Regions from separate parts of the Streptomyces sp. NPDC002513 genome, predicted to be linked through region 1. Evidence: riboswitches for the same ligand, from Rfam matches in the RefSeq annotation. Region 1 holds a riboswitch; the other holds the start of a gene.
What was found. A riboswitch is a leader RNA that binds a small molecule or an ion and turns the genes downstream of it on or off. The one in region 1 is predicted to bind cyclic di-AMP.
Positions count from the first base shown of each region.

Region 2: it holds a riboswitch for cyclic di-AMP, as region 1 does, so the genes downstream of both, ACWD5Q_RS32280 (M23 family metallopeptidase) here and ACWD5Q_RS06445 (transglycosylase family protein) in region 1, are expected to answer to the same signal.

Region 1 covers NZ_JBSFXK010000006.1:77,348-84,490, forward strand. Annotated here, with positions in the region: gene ACWD5Q_RS06430 (nucleoside triphosphate pyrophosphohydrolase) at 1-757, shown strand, start outside; gene ACWD5Q_RS06435 (cytochrome P450 family protein) at 994-2,280, shown strand; gene ACWD5Q_RS06440 (transglycosylase family protein) at 2,492-3,571, shown strand; cyclic di-AMP (ydaO/yuaA leader) riboswitch at 3,770-3,937, shown strand; gene ACWD5Q_RS06445 (transglycosylase family protein) at 3,941-4,666, shown strand; gene eno (phosphopyruvate hydratase) at 4,971-6,257, shown strand; gene ACWD5Q_RS06455 (FtsB family cell division protein) at 6,358-6,834, shown strand; gene ACWD5Q_RS06460 (DUF501 domain-containing protein) at 6,919-7,143, shown strand, end outside.
Region 2 covers NZ_JBSFXK010000081.1:3,239-10,381, reverse strand. Annotated here, with positions in the region: gene ACWD5Q_RS32285 (aldo/keto reductase) at 1-697, opposite strand, end outside; gene ACWD5Q_RS32280 (M23 family metallopeptidase) at 979-2,010, opposite strand; cyclic di-AMP (ydaO/yuaA leader) riboswitch at 2,022-2,179, opposite strand; gene ACWD5Q_RS32275 (PP2C family protein-serine/threonine phosphatase) at 2,448-3,605, opposite strand; tRNA gene ACWD5Q_RS32270 (tRNA-Met) at 4,118-4,191, opposite strand; gene ACWD5Q_RS32265 (TetR/AcrR family transcriptional regulator) at 4,967-5,566, opposite strand; gene ACWD5Q_RS32260 (class I SAM-dependent methyltransferase) at 5,629-6,459, shown strand; gene ACWD5Q_RS32255 (dihydrofolate reductase family protein) at 6,714-7,143, opposite strand, start outside.

The DNA of each region.
Region 1 (7,143 bases):
GGCCCGGCTGGCGGGCTCGGGGCGGGTGCGGATGCCGGAGCTGGAGCTGCTCCCCGCCTCCTACGACCTTCCGGGCTCTCGCCTGCTCGACCTGGTGCAGGTCATGGACCGCATCCGCGCCGAGTGCCCCTGGTCCTCGCAGCAGACCCACAAGGGCCTCGCCAAGTACGGCATCGAGGAGGCGTACGAGCTGGTCGAGGCGATCGAGGCGGGCGACCGGGAGGAACTGCGCGAGGAGCTGGGCGACGTCCTGCTCCAGGTCGTCTTCCACGCCCGGATAGCCGAGGAGGACCCGGACGCCCCCTTCTCCATCGACGACGTGGCGGGCGGCATCGTCGCCAAGCTGATCCACCGCCATCCGCATGTCTTCGGCGACGAGACCGCGACGACACCGGAGGAGGTCAAGGAGCACTGGCTGCGCACCAAGGCGATCGAGAAGCGGCGCACGTCGGTGACGGAGGGCGTCCCCCTGGGGCAGCCGGGCCTGGCCCTGGCGGCGAAGCTGTCCTCCCGGGTGCGCTCGGCGGGCCTGGACGTGCCGCTCCCGCAGGGCGAGGGCATCGGCTACGAACTGCTGGCGCTCGCCGCGCACGCGGAGGCGGAGGGGGTGGACCCGGAGGCGGCCCTGCGCGCCGCCGCCCGCGCCTACCGGGACGCCGTACGGGCCGCCGAGGGGCTCGGACCCACGACCGAGGAGACCGAACCGGAGGCCGGGGAGCCGGGACCGGAGGCCGAGGGGCACGGGCCGGAGGCGTAGGAGCGGGGACCAAGGGGGTGCGGGCCGGAGGCCGGAGGCGGCGGCTCGGGACGGAGCGGCGTAGGCGGTGGGGCCGGAGACGGGAGGCTCGGGTCGGAGGCTTGGGCGCTGGAGCCGGGGCGGGGGCTCGGGGCGGAGGCTTAGGCGGTGGAGCCGGGGCGGGGCTCGGGCCGGGGCGGGGTGCCGGAGACGGACCTGGCAGGGCGGGGCGGGGCCGCCGTGGATACGGTCGGGGAGTGACCGACCAGCACCAGCCCGCCCGCCCCGCTTCCACCCCCGGCCCCGAACTCTTCACCTGGGAGTTCGCCGCCGACCCCTACCCCGCCTATGCCTGGCTCCGCGAGCACGCCCCCGTGCACCGGACGCGGCTGCCGAGCGGTGTGGAGGCGTGGCTGGTCACCCGTTACGCCGACGCCCGGCAGGCCCTCGCCGACCCGCGGCTCAGCAAGAACCCGGCGCATCACGACGAGCCGGCACACGCCAGGGGGAAGACCGGTATCCCCGGCGAGCGCAAGGCCGAGCTGATGACACACCTGCTCAACATCGACCCGCCGGACCACACCCGGCTGCGTCGGCTGGTCTCCAAGGCGTTCACGCCCCGCCGCGTCGCCGAGTTCGCCCCCCGGGTGCAGGAGCTGGCCGATCAGCTCATCGACCGGTTCGCGGACCGCGGGTCCGCCGATCTCATCCACGAGTTCGCCTTCCCGCTCCCCATCTACGCGATCTGCGACATGCTCGGCGTCCCCCGCGAGGACCAGGACGACTTCCGGGACTGGGCGGGCATGATGATCCGGCACGGGGGAGGTCCCCGGGGCGGGGTCGCGCGGTCCGTGAAGAAGATGCGCGGCTATCTCGCCGACCTCATCCACCGCAAGCGCGAGGCACTGTCCGAGACGCCCGGCCCCGGCGAGGACCTCATCTCCGGGCTCATCCGCGCCTTCGACCACGGCGAGCACCTCACCGAGAACGAGGCCGCCGCCATGGCCTTCATCCTGCTCTTCGCCGGGTTCGAGACCACCGTCAACCTCATCGGCAACGGGACGTACGCCCTCCTGACCCACCCCGGGCAGCGGGCCCGCCTCCAGACCTCGCTCACCCGTGGCGAGAGGGACCTCCTGGAGACCGGTGTCGAGGAACTCCTGCGCTACGACGGCCCGGTCGAGCTGGCCACCTGGCGGTTCGCGACCCGGCCGGTCACCATCGGCGGGCAGGACATCGCCGCCGGCGACCCCGTCCTCGTGGTGCTCGCCGCCGCGGACCGGGATCCGGAGCGGTTCGCCGGCCCCGACGTCCTGGACCTCTCCCGCCGTGACAACCAGCATCTCGGCTATGGGCACGGCATCCACTACTGCCTCGGCGCCCCCCTCGCCCGGCTGGAGGGACAGACCGCGCTCGCCACGCTCCTCACCCGTCTCCCCGACCTGCGACTCGCGGTGGATTCAGCCGATGTGCGCTGGCGTGGCGGGCTCATCATGCGGGGATTGCGCACGCTTCCGGTGGAGTTCACGCCGGTTCCGAAGTGAGGTCATCGCCGTACCGGCGGTGCCGCGGAGTGAGGTGGCGGACACGCCGACGGCCGCGGAAGGGTGACACTTTCTCAATTCCGTGATGTTCACGTGATCTACGCTGCATTAACTTGTGACAAGCGTTCGACTGCGGATACCTTCACGCAGCAACGCGGCGGTATGCCACAGCCGCCGCGTTGGTCACCGCTGTCGCGCGAAAGGCAACCGCATGATCTCCGGGAACGGTCGGCACCGTCGCCCCCGCCAGGCTCCGGCTCTCATTGTCGCGGCAGGGGTCACCGGCTCAGCGATCGCGATCCCGCTCCTCGGTGCCACCGGTGCGAGCGCGGCCAGCGGTACGACCTGGGACCAGGTCGCGGAGTGTGAGAGCGGCGGCTCCTGGAGCGCCGACCACGGCAACGGCCGGTACGGCGGACTTCAGTTGACCCAGAAGGACTGGGACCGGTACGGCGGTCTCGACTACGCCCCCCGTCCCGACCAGGCGAGCCGCTCCCAGCAGATCGCCGTCGCCGAGAAGATCCTCGACCAGCGGGGCGCCTCCGCCTGGGGAGCCTGCGGCCGGGCCTCCGGGCTCAGCAAGGACTCGGCCGCCGCGGACGTCGACACGGGCGTGGGCGACCACTCCTCCCGCAGCGACTCCGTCTTCTTCTCGGACTCCGGGGTGGACTTCGAGCCGTCCGGCTCATCCGGCTCGGCCGGTTCATCCCACTCTTCCGGCTCGTCCCACTCGTCCGACTCATCCCCTTCGCGGCACTCGTCCGGAGCGTCGGACTCGGCCACGTCGTCGTCCTCCTCGTCGCCTTCCTCCTCCGTATCGCCGTCGTCCCCCTCCTCTCCCTCGTCCTCGCCGTCCTCGCCGTCCTCGACGGCGACCGATGACTCGCGCGGTGACGTCGGCGACACGAGCGGGTCCCAGGATTCCCTCGACCCGCTCTCGGTCGCGACGAAGAGTGACGATTCGGGCAAGGCCGGGCAGAGCGGGGCGTCTTCGGCCGGGGGCCGCCACCGTGGCGGCAATGGCGACGAGGGTGACGCGGGCGGCCGTGCGGACGGGTCGTCCGGCCGTCATGCCTCGCGCGGCTCCGCCGCCGCACGCGAGGCGGCCGACGACGCGTACACCGTCCACCGCGGGGACAATCTGTCGGCTATCGCCGACTCCCTTGACCTCAAGGGCGGATGGACCGCGCTGTACGACGCGAACAAGAAGACGGTCGGAGCCGACCCCGACCTCATCCTCCCCGGTCAGAGCCTTGCGGTCACGGTCGGGTTGTCCGGGGGCGGGTCCTGAACTGCCGCCTGGGCGAAGACATTTCACGTCCCACTTCGCGTCGAATGTCCGGTTTGATGAGAGTGAGATATGAGTCTCATAAGCCCTGATCGTCTTTGGAATTCGGCGCAACGACTGCTTACGGTCGTGATCGCTCGCCACAGCGGGCTCCGACGGTCGCAACGCCGAATCCTGCCAGCGGCCGTGTGGGAACAGTCGTCGCGTCAAGCGCCGTAGGCAGGAGCGGGGGACCCAAGGTAGGCGCCGCGCCCGGGAGTTGACCGGGTGCGGCTTGGGGTGGAGCCGCGCACCGGGGAGGTGTGCGGCCGGGCAACTCAACCGGCCCGAACCCGACAGCTCACCTCGCAGGCGTCGGTGAGGGGATCCATCATGCTGTGTTCCGGCAAGAACAAGCACCGCCGTCCGTCCAAGGTCGTCCGCGCCCTCGCGCTCGCCGGTGTCGCCGGCGCCGCCGTCGCCGCCCCGCTGATGGCGGCCGGCAACGCCTCCGCCGCCACCGCCACCCAGTGGGACGCCGTCGCCCAGTGCGAGTCCGGCGGCAACTGGTCCATCAACACCGGCAACGGCTTCTACGGCGGCCTGCAGTTCACCAACTCGACCTGGGCCGCTTACGGCGGCACCGCCTACGCCCCGCGCGCCGACCTGGCCTCCAAGTCCCAGCAGATCGCCGTCGCCGAGAAGGTCCTCGCGGGTCAGGGCAAGGGCGCCTGGCCGGTCTGCGGCACGGGCCTGTCCAGCACTCCCTACGACGGCACCCCGGCCGCCACGGGCAGCTCCGCCGGCTCCGGCACCTCCACGAAGAGCGCCACGCCGAAGAGTGCCGCCCCGAAGAGCACCACCACCCGCTCGACCGAGCAGCAGGCGGCCAGCCGTTCCGCGCAGCGCCCGGCTCCCCAGAAGACCGTCACCACCCCGACCGGCGAGAAGGTCAAGAAGGGCGACGGCGAGTACAAGGTGGTCAAGGGCGACACTCTCAGCGCGATCGCCGAGAAGCACCACGTCCAGGGCGGCTGGGAGAAGCTGTTCCAGCTGAACAAGGACATCGTCGAGGACGCCGACCTCATCTATCCGGGCCAGCAGCTGCACCTGAAGTGACAGCCGCCCGGCGGCGGGCCCCCGGCGTCCCCCTGGCCGCGGCCCTCGCGGCGGGCGTCACCTGAGGACCGCCCCCGTCCCCACGGGCTCCCCGCTCCGGTGCGTTTCCCCCGTACGCACCGGAGCGGGGCTCTTTGCTTTTGCGTCCCCTCTTCGCCACCTCGCCTTTGTTCCGTTGTGGAACAATGCGGACCGTCATCCTCTCCACGGGACGGTCGGTCGGCTGGCCGATGCCCCGGGGCGGTTAGGCTCTAGTCGCTGGGCACACCAGCCCCGCACTTCCCGTGTCACATCCAAGAAGGAGATGCTCGTGCCGTCCATCGACGTCGTCGTAGCCCGGGAAATCCTGGACTCCCGAGGCAATCCCACGGTCGAGGTCGAGGTCGGCCTCGACGACGGCAGCACGGGTCGTGCCGCCGTTCCGTCCGGCGCCTCCACCGGCGCCTTCGAGGCCATCGAGCTCCGTGACGGCGACCCCAACCGCTACCAGGGCAAGGGTGTCGAGAAGGCCGTCCTCGCGGTCATCGAGCAGATCGGCCCGGAGCTGGTCGGCTACGACGCCACCGAGCAGCGCCTGATCGACCAGGCGATGTTCGACCTGGACGCCACCGACAACAAGGGCTCCCTCGGCGCCAACGCCATCCTCGGCGTCTCCCTCGCCGTGGCCCACGCCGCCTCCGAGGCCAGCGACCTCCCGCTCTTCCGCTACCTGGGCGGCCCGAACGCGCACCTGCTGCCGGTGCCGATGATGAACATCCTGAACGGCGGCTCGCACGCCGACTCCAACGTGGACATCCAGGAGTTCATGATCGCCCCGATCGGCGCGGAGTCCTTCTCCGAGGCGCTGCGCTGGGGCACCGAGGTCTACCACACCCTCAAGAGGGTGCTGAAGAGCAAGGGCCTGTCCACCGGCCTCGGCGACGAGGGCGGCTTCGCCCCGAACCTCGGCTCCAACCGTGAGGCCCTCGACCTGATCCTCGAGGCCATCAAGGAAGCCGGCTACGCCCCCGGCACGCAGATCGCCCTCGCCCTCGACGTCGCTGCCTCCGAGTTCTACAAGGAGGGCAAGTACGTCTTCGAGGGCGAGGAGCGCTCCGCCGCCGAGATGACGAAGTACTACGAGGAGCTGGTCGCGGCCTACCCCCTCGTCTCCATCGAGGACCCGCTGTTCGAGGACGACTGGGCCGGCTGGAAGGTCATCACCGACAAGCTCGGTGACAAGGTCCAGCTGGTCGGCGACGACCTGTTCGTCACCAACCCCGAGCGCCTCGCCCGCGGTATCGAGGAGGGCGCGGCCAACGCCCTGCTGGTCAAGGTCAACCAGATCGGCTCGCTGACCGAGACCCTCGACGCCGTCGAGCTGGCCCAGCGCAACGGCTTCAAGTGCATGATGTCCCACCGCTCCGGCGAGACCGAGGACGTCACCATCGCCGACCTGGCCGTCGCCACCAACTGCGGCCAGATCAAGACCGGTGCCCCGGCCCGCTCCGAGCGCGTCGCCAAGTACAACCAGCTGCTGCGCATCGAGGAGATCCTCGACGACGCCGCGGTGTACGCCGGCCGCAGCGCGTTCCCGCGCTTCAAGGGCTGAGCACGCAGGGCAACGCCTTAGCCAGTCGTCCGTACGTCCCCGTACGCGGTCCCGTACCGTGTGCGGGGACGTACGCACGTGTGAAGGGGAGGCGGAAGACATGGCCGTGAAGGACCGTGACCGGTTCTCCACCGCGACCAGGCTGCGGCTGCTCGGAGAGCAGACGGCGGCCCGGGTCTACCGCTCCCAGACCAGACGGCAGGCCCGCCGTTCCCGGCTGACCGGCCGGGCCGCCCTGCTCGCCCTCGTGCTGTGCTCGCTGATCGTGGCGCTCGCGTACCCGATACGGCAGTACGTCTCCCAGCGTGCCCAGATCGCCGATCTGGAGCGGCAGCGGCAGGAGGCCCGCAACCGGGTCGAGCAACTGCGCGACCTCAAGGCGCGCTGGCAGGACGACGCGTACGCGGAGCAGCAGATCCGGCAGCGGCTGCATTATGTGATGCCGGGCGAGACCGGGTACATCGTGGTCGACCCGGACCCGGCCAGGCAGTCCCGCGTGCACCGGACGGCCCTCGCGCGCCCCTGGTACACGGGCGTCTGGGACGGGGTGGACAAGGCCGACGCGTCCGAGCAGTGAACCCGACAGAGCCGACAGAGCCCGACCGTGCCTGACAGAGGCGCACCGGAGCCCGACAGCGACACAAGAGAGACTTCGTACCGCATGGAAACGCCCCCGCCGCCCACCCCGCGCACCGAGCCCACGGACGCGGATGTCGAGGCCATCCAGCAGCAGCTCGGCCGCGCGCCGCGCGGGCTGCGCGCCATCGCGCACCGCTGCCCGTGCCGGCAGCCGGACGTCGTGGAGACGGCGCCGCGGCTCCCCGACGGGACCCCCTTCCCGACGACGTACTACCTGACGTGCCCGCGCGCCGCCTCCGCGATCGGC
Region 2 (7,143 bases), on a different contig from region 1:
CCCGCGCCGAGTCCACGGTCGTGCCCGGCCGGTACTTGCCGGTCAGGAAGCCGGACGCGAGGGCATAGTAGGGAACGGCTGCCAGGCCCGCGCCGGCGGCGACGTCCTGCAGCGGACCCTCGTAGGTGTCGCGCGAGACCAGGTTGTAGTGCGGCTGCAGCGCCACGTACCGGGCCAGGTTCTCGCGGTCCGAGAAGTCGAGGGACGCCTGCAGGCGCTCGGCGGAGATGTTGGAGGCGCCGATGGCGCGCACCTTGCCCGCCTTCACCAGGTCGTCGAGCGCGCCGATGATCTCCTCGACCGGCACGTCCGGCTGGTCGAAGTGCGTGTAGTAGAGGTCGATGTAATCGGTGCCCAGACGGCGCAGGGACGCGTCGGCCGCGGCCTTGATGGTGGCGGCCCTGAGCCCCTGGTACTCGGGGTGCTGGCTGACCTTGGTCGCGATGATCACGTCGGAGCGGTTGCCGCGCGCCGCGACCCACTTGCCGATGACGGTCTCGGACTCGCCGCCCTTGTTGCCGGGGGCCCACGCCGAGTAGGAGTCGGCCGTGTCGACGAAGTTGCCGCCGGCCGCCGCGTAGGCGTCGAGCACGGCGAAGGACTGCGCCTCGTCGGCGGTCCAGCCGAAGACGTTGCCGCCGAGGGAGAGGGGGAAGACCTCGAGGTCCGAGGAGCCGAGCTTGCGAAGGGAAGTCATGCTTCAGTTCAGCACTCGCTCTGGAGGCCCTTATTCCGCCTGGAGGCCGTTCGGGGTGGTTCCGCCGGAGGCCGTTCCCTGCGGTTCCGCCTGGTGGCCGCTCCACGCACGTGCGCCCGAAGGCCGCTCCACGCGGTTTTGCCCGGAAGCCGTCCCGCCCGGTTCCGTCCGCCGGGCGTTCCCCGCACTTGACCGGCAGCCCTGGCGTCGGGGGGTTGTCGCCAGGACCGCCGGGGTTCAGGAGGGGACGCGCGCCGGGGCGGAGGACGGGGACGCGGGCATCAGGGGTTGACGCCCTTGCTCTGCAGCCACGCCATCGGGTCGATCGCGCTGCCGCCGTTCGGGTGGACCTCCAGGTGCAGGTGCGGCCCCGTGACGTTGCCGGTCGCGCCCACGCGGCCGATGACGTCGCCGGTGGACACCTTCTGGCCGGCGGTGACGCTGATCGAGGACTGGTGGCAGAACCACAGCTCGGTGCCGTCGTCGAGGGTGAGGACCGTGCGGTAGCCGTACGAACCCGCCCAGCCCGCCTCGGTGATGGTGCCGCTGTGGATGGCCTTGATGAGCGTGCCCGTGGGGGCGGCGAAGTCGAGGCCGGTGTGGTAGCCGGAGGACCACATGGCGCCGGCGTCACCGAAGCGCGAGGTCAGGGTGTACGACGAGGTGGGCAGCGCGAACTGCTTGGCCAGTTCCGCCAGCCGGGCGGCCTCGGCCTTCTTCTTGGCCTCCTCCTCCGCCGCCTTCTTCTCGGCGGCGGCCTTGGCCCTGGCGGCGTCCCGAGCCTCGGCCGCCGCGGCGGCGGCCTTCTTGGCGGCGGCGTCCTCGGCGGCCTGTGCGGCCGCCTCCGCGACCCGGTCCTGCTGGGACTCGGCCTGCTGGATGATCCGGGCGCGCAACGCCTCGCCCGCGTCCTTGGTGCCCGCGGCGGCGTCTGCGGTGTTCACGCCGGCGGCGCTCAGGGTGGTGGTGGAGCCCTTGGGGGCGCTGGTGTCCTCGCTGATCAGCGCCTTGGCCGAGTCGGTGACCGAGGAGAGGTCGGGGAGGGATATGGACACCGGCGGCTTGCCGGTCTGCGCGGTGGCCATGCCGCCCGCGCCGACCGCGGCGATCACGCCGACGCCCAGAACGGTGGAGCTGCGGGCGAGTCCGCCGCGCTGCTTGGTGACACGATGCCGACCGCGGACGGCCCGGACGGAATCCTCGGTGGGATTCCACTCCTCCCAGGGGCCCTCGTCGGTGCGGGACGCGAAGTCGATCGTCTGCGTACCGCCAGGGGCGGACGAGGTGTTCTCGGCGGGCCGGTTGGACGCCACGTGGGCGCACTCCTTTCCTTCCGTTTCGCCTACCGGGTTAGCTGACGGGTTCGGAGCAGGAAGGTCTCCTACGCGCGTATACCGGCCGTTGTGACACGGCGGTATCTGCTCGATTCACCCCAAGGTGGTGGTTCCCCGGTTCCCTTGCGGGATTCGGCACGTGCGCACGGAGCCGCCTCTGCTGACGGCTGGGACGACCGCGCTGCGTTATCGAACGTTAATAGACGCGGGGCCCGGATTCCAAGCCGTTCCGACAGATCATTAACGCTGCTGGCCAGGACTTTCACGACAGGAACGGCAAAAATCGGGCGAGTTGGCCGCACCTCACCCGCCCCCTTCGTTATGACGGTGTGTCAGTTGTTATGCGGAGGGGCGCCATCCGTTCACCCATCGTGACAAGGCCCGGGCGTTCGACGGTGCTTGGCTCCTCGACGGGTTCAGGAGGGTTCGGACCGGCGTACGGCCAGCAGTGCCATGTCGTCCGTCGCCTGCCCGCCCGTGTGGCGGGCGACATCCTCCGTGACGGCGGCCAGCACGGCGCCGGGGGTGGGGAGGACCCGGCCGGCGAGGCGGCGGACCGGGTCGTAGAACTCACCGCGCGCGTTCCGGGCCTCCGAGACGCCGTCCGTGAAGAAGAGAAGCGTCGAACCGGGCGGGAAGTCCCACTCCTCCGCACGGTCGGGCCTCAGGGCGAGGTCGCCCATGCCGAGCGGCAGCGCCGGCTCGCGGGCCTCCAGTTCGCGCAGGGTGCCGTCCGGGAGCAGGAGCAGGGGGGCGGGGTGGCCCCGGCTGACGATACGGACGACGCCTTTCCCGTCCGGGACCTCCGCGTCCTCGTGCGGGATCTCGGCGAGGACCGCGGTGGTGAACTCCTCGTGGGCGTCGGGGTCGTCCCGGCGGATGCCCTCACGCGACAGCGCCCGCTCCAGGCGCTGGGCGACGGCCTCCAGCGTGGGCTCCTGCTCGGCGGCTTCCCGGAAGGCACCGAGCACGACGGCGACCGCGGCCACGGCACCCATCCCCTTGCCCCGCACGTCCCCGACCACGAGCCGTACGCCGTGCGGGGAGTCCTGGACGGCGTACAGGTCACCGCCGATGGAGGCGTCGGCCTGCGCCGCCTCGTACCGGGCGGCGATCTGGAGCCCCCCGATCCGCGCGGGGGGCTCGGGCAGCACGGCGCGCTGCGCGGCCTCGGCGATCCGGCGGGCGGAGGCGAGGCGCGCGTCGTTGCGGCGTACGAGCACATTGATCAGGACGGCGGGAACGGCGGCGGCAGCGGTGGTGACCGCCTCGGTGGCCGCGCCGGACAGCCCCGGTGCGCCGAGTCCGAGGTGCACGGCCGGGACGGCGGCGAGGGCTGCGGCGCCGGTGAAGACGGTGCCGCGCAGCGAGTGCAGGGGCGCGGCGACGAGCGGGGCGGCGGTGAAGAGGGAGACGGCCGGGAAGGCGGACGGGGCGAGCCGGCCGCAGCAGACGCCGAGGCCGATGAGCAGCGCGGGCAGGGCCCGCAGAAACGCCCGCGCGTACGCACTCCGCCGGCTCTCCGCCGGGCCCGGCTCCGGGGGCCGGACCTGACCGGACCCGGTGCGCGGCAAGCGGGCACCCTCGGACTTGGTGTCCGGCGGCCCGGCATCCCCGGGCCCGGTGCCCGGCGGTCCGACGTTCCCGGACCCGGTATCCGCCCCCCTCGCGGCGTCGGACCCGGTACCCGGCGACCGGACGCCCCCGGGTCGTTCGTGGGACCGCTCGCAGGGCCGGTCGCCGCCGTCCTCCGGGAGAGGAGTGACGGCCGGGCCGCCGACGGTCCGGTCGTACGGGACACCGGTTCGGTCGTACAGGCCACCGGTCCCTTCGTACGGAGTTCCGGGCTCTGGCCCGCCGTCCTGCTCGTCGCACGGCGCCTCGATCCGCCACGCGCCTCCTTGCTGCACCACCCGTCCAGGCTTATCGCAGGACGGGCGGGGGGCGACCGCTGTGGGCCGACCGGCGTACACACCGTGCGGGCGGGGAGGGGAGAGGCCCGCGGGCGGGAAGAGGAGAAGCGGGTGAAGAACACGGAACACACCGAGGGCCGGAACCCTTTCGGATTCCGGCCCTCGGCCTTCAGTAGCGGGGACAGGATTTGAACCTGCGACCTCTGGGTTATGAGCCCAGCGAGCTACCGAGCTGCTCCACCCCGCGTCGATGAATCCAGTGTACGCCATGCGCGGGACATGAGGCACACACGTTGAGGTCCACGGTGTAGGTTCCGGGTCCGCGTGAGCCGTGTCGGTCGATCTCCAGCAGTCGGCTGGCAATCTTCCGGGGCGCGTTAGCAGCACCTGCGGTCGGTGGCGATCAGTCCCGGGAACTTCTCGATCATCCGGCCTCTTGGTCCTGGGCGGCTTCCTGCGGTCAGCTCATGGTCACCAAGCGTACAAGCGTCAGGGTTGACAGTCAGGAGTCTGCGACGGCTTCGATCCGGTACGAGGGCGACTCGGTCTGCAGCGTCGAGTTCGGGCAGCTCCGCCGGGGCAGTTTCCACGGGTCCGTGCCGTGGCGGCGGGGCAGGGCGGCGAAGGGGCACAAGCATCATCCCGGGGAGTACGCGTCGGCTGCGACGCGTGGGCTGACGCTGCAGCCGGCACGGCCGCTGCGATCGGCACCACCCTCGCGATCTTGGCCTCGGACGCCGCTACGACCACCGGGCAGGCCGTGTTCGAGTGGCTCATACGAACCGACCAGGCCCACCGTCGGAACGTCTCTGCCCCCAATCTGTCCATCGATCAGCGCCTCCTTTTCGGCGACACTCACGCATCAGCTCCATGCCCTGGAAAGGGCCGCAGGCGTTCAGCTGATCGAACAGACCAGCCCCCTCGCAGCCACCTCCCGCGGGCACCGCTCCCATCCACGAAGCAGAGCACCTGCTCAGCCTCCTGCGAAGTGCAATCCTCCGTCACCTGACCGGCGGCTCGACCTACGACTGGGGTGGTCGCAAGGCGCCGGCGATGACGGTGGTCACCATCTTGTAGACGTCAGCGATTTGCGGCGGGGCGCTTGTCCGGTCGGCGAACAGCAGGTGCCCGGCCCCGACAAGGGTGGGGGCAAGTGTGTCGATGTCGGCGTCACCGGCCAGGCGTCCCAGCTCCCGTTCGGCGGCGAGGTAGGCGGCGATCATGGCGGTGGCTTGCATGGCCAGTGGGATGCCGGTCAGACCGGCCTCGCGCAGCCGGGCGCGGAGGCCGTCGCGGAAGGTGATGAGCGCGACAATTGCCACTGTGACCGGACCGAACAGGTCCTGCAGCGCGTCGGTGAGGTTGTCCACCACGCTCCCGGTGCCGGCGGCCGCGCGCAGAGTCGTGGTTCGGTCCTCGATGCCGCGGACGCGGTCGAGGACCAGTTCGGCCAGGAAGGCGTCGAAGTCGGTGAAGTGCCGGTGCAGTACGCCCTTGGCACAGTTCGCCTCCTCAGTGACCGCCCGGCTGGTCAACGCGTCGGGCCCGTCCCGGCGCAGGACTCGCTCGGCGGCTTCGAACAACTGGCCGCGCACGTTGTGGATGTGCACCCCTGACGGCATTGTCTTCCTTTCCGCGCCGCCCCCGCCTCCACAAGTGGGCAGCCGCCCATTAGTGTGGGCGCATGCCCACTTTATCGCAGGGACAGCCGGACAAGCCCGGGCCCGAGCCCCATCGCCACCGGCAGACGGCCGAGTCGTTCGGCGTGGACGCCGAACGCTACGACCGCGCCCGACCGCCGTATCCCCAGGCCCTGGTGGACAGGATCGTCGCGGCAAGCCCCGGTCGGCACGTCCTCGACGTCGGAGCCGGGACCGGCATCGAGGCCCGGCAATTCCGGGCGGCCGGCTGCACGGTGCTCGGTGTCGAGCCCGACGAGCGGATGGCCGCCTTTGCGCGACGCAGCCGTGTCGAGGTCGAGGTCGCCAGGTTCGAGGACTGGCAGCCGGCCGGGCGGCAGTTCGACGCGGTCATCGCCGGCACCGCCTGGCACTGGGTGGACCCCGTCGCCGGCGCGGCCAAGGCGGCCCAGGTGCTCCGGCCCGGCGGCCGACTCGCTCCCTTCCACCACGTCCCCCAGCTACCGGCCGAGGTGATCGACGCCCTCGCCGAAGCACTCCACCGGGTCGCCCCCGATTCCCCGTTCAACCCCGGCCTGCTGAGAGGATCGGCCGTGGACGCATACCAGCCACTGTTCGCGAAAATCGCCGACGGGATCCGGCAGACCGGCAGCTTCAGCGAGCCGGAACAGTGGCGCTTCGCCTGGGAGCGCACCTACTCCCGAGACGAGTGGCTCGACCAACTCCCCACCTTCGGCGGCCTCACCCAACTCCCCGCAGACAAAACGGCGGAGGTCCTGGACAGCGCCGGGACCGCGATCGACAAGCTCGGCGGCCACGCCACCATGCCCTACACATCCGTCGTGATCACCTCGACCCGCTCCAACACGGCCTGACCACCGCAAACGTCGGGCGTCGCCGAGCGCGAGCAGACTGATGAGCTCGGCGACGACCCGAGGAGGCGGGGCAGGTTCTCCCGCTCCTTGCACCGGACCTCAACCCAACGGTCCGTCCCGGCAGGCCACACGATTGCTAAAGATCAGCCGATCGGTCCACCGCTAACGCACCATGGAATCCGGAGTCCCAGCAGGACTCACTGCTAACGGAGCGGCTCAACCTACAACGGCGCTTCACCGGTGATCTGCGGCCGTCAGCGGCCTTCGGGCGGGGACAGCAGAGGGGCGTTCGGGGCCTTGGCCCGCTCCTCGTACTCGGGCAGCACCACCACATCCGCCCCCTCCGCCGTCAGCAGCGCGTTCCCGTCCGCCGCCACCACGAACGTGTCCGGTTCACGCCAGGCCGTGACCACCCGCCGCACCCCGGCGTCAAGGATCAGCCGGGCACACGGCGCGGGCCGGGACGCACGGCGGGCGCACGGCTCCAGGCTGCTGTAGACCGTGGCGGCGGCCAGTCGCGGATCCGCGGCGTCCAGCTTCGCCAGCGCCGCCTCCTCCGCGTGCACCACCGGGTCCCCGCCCTCCCGGGAGTACCCCCGGGCCAGCTCCGTACCGTCGGCGGCGACGATCACCGCCCCCACGCTGAAGGCCGTCCGGGAGGGCGGGCACTGTGCCGCCAGCTCG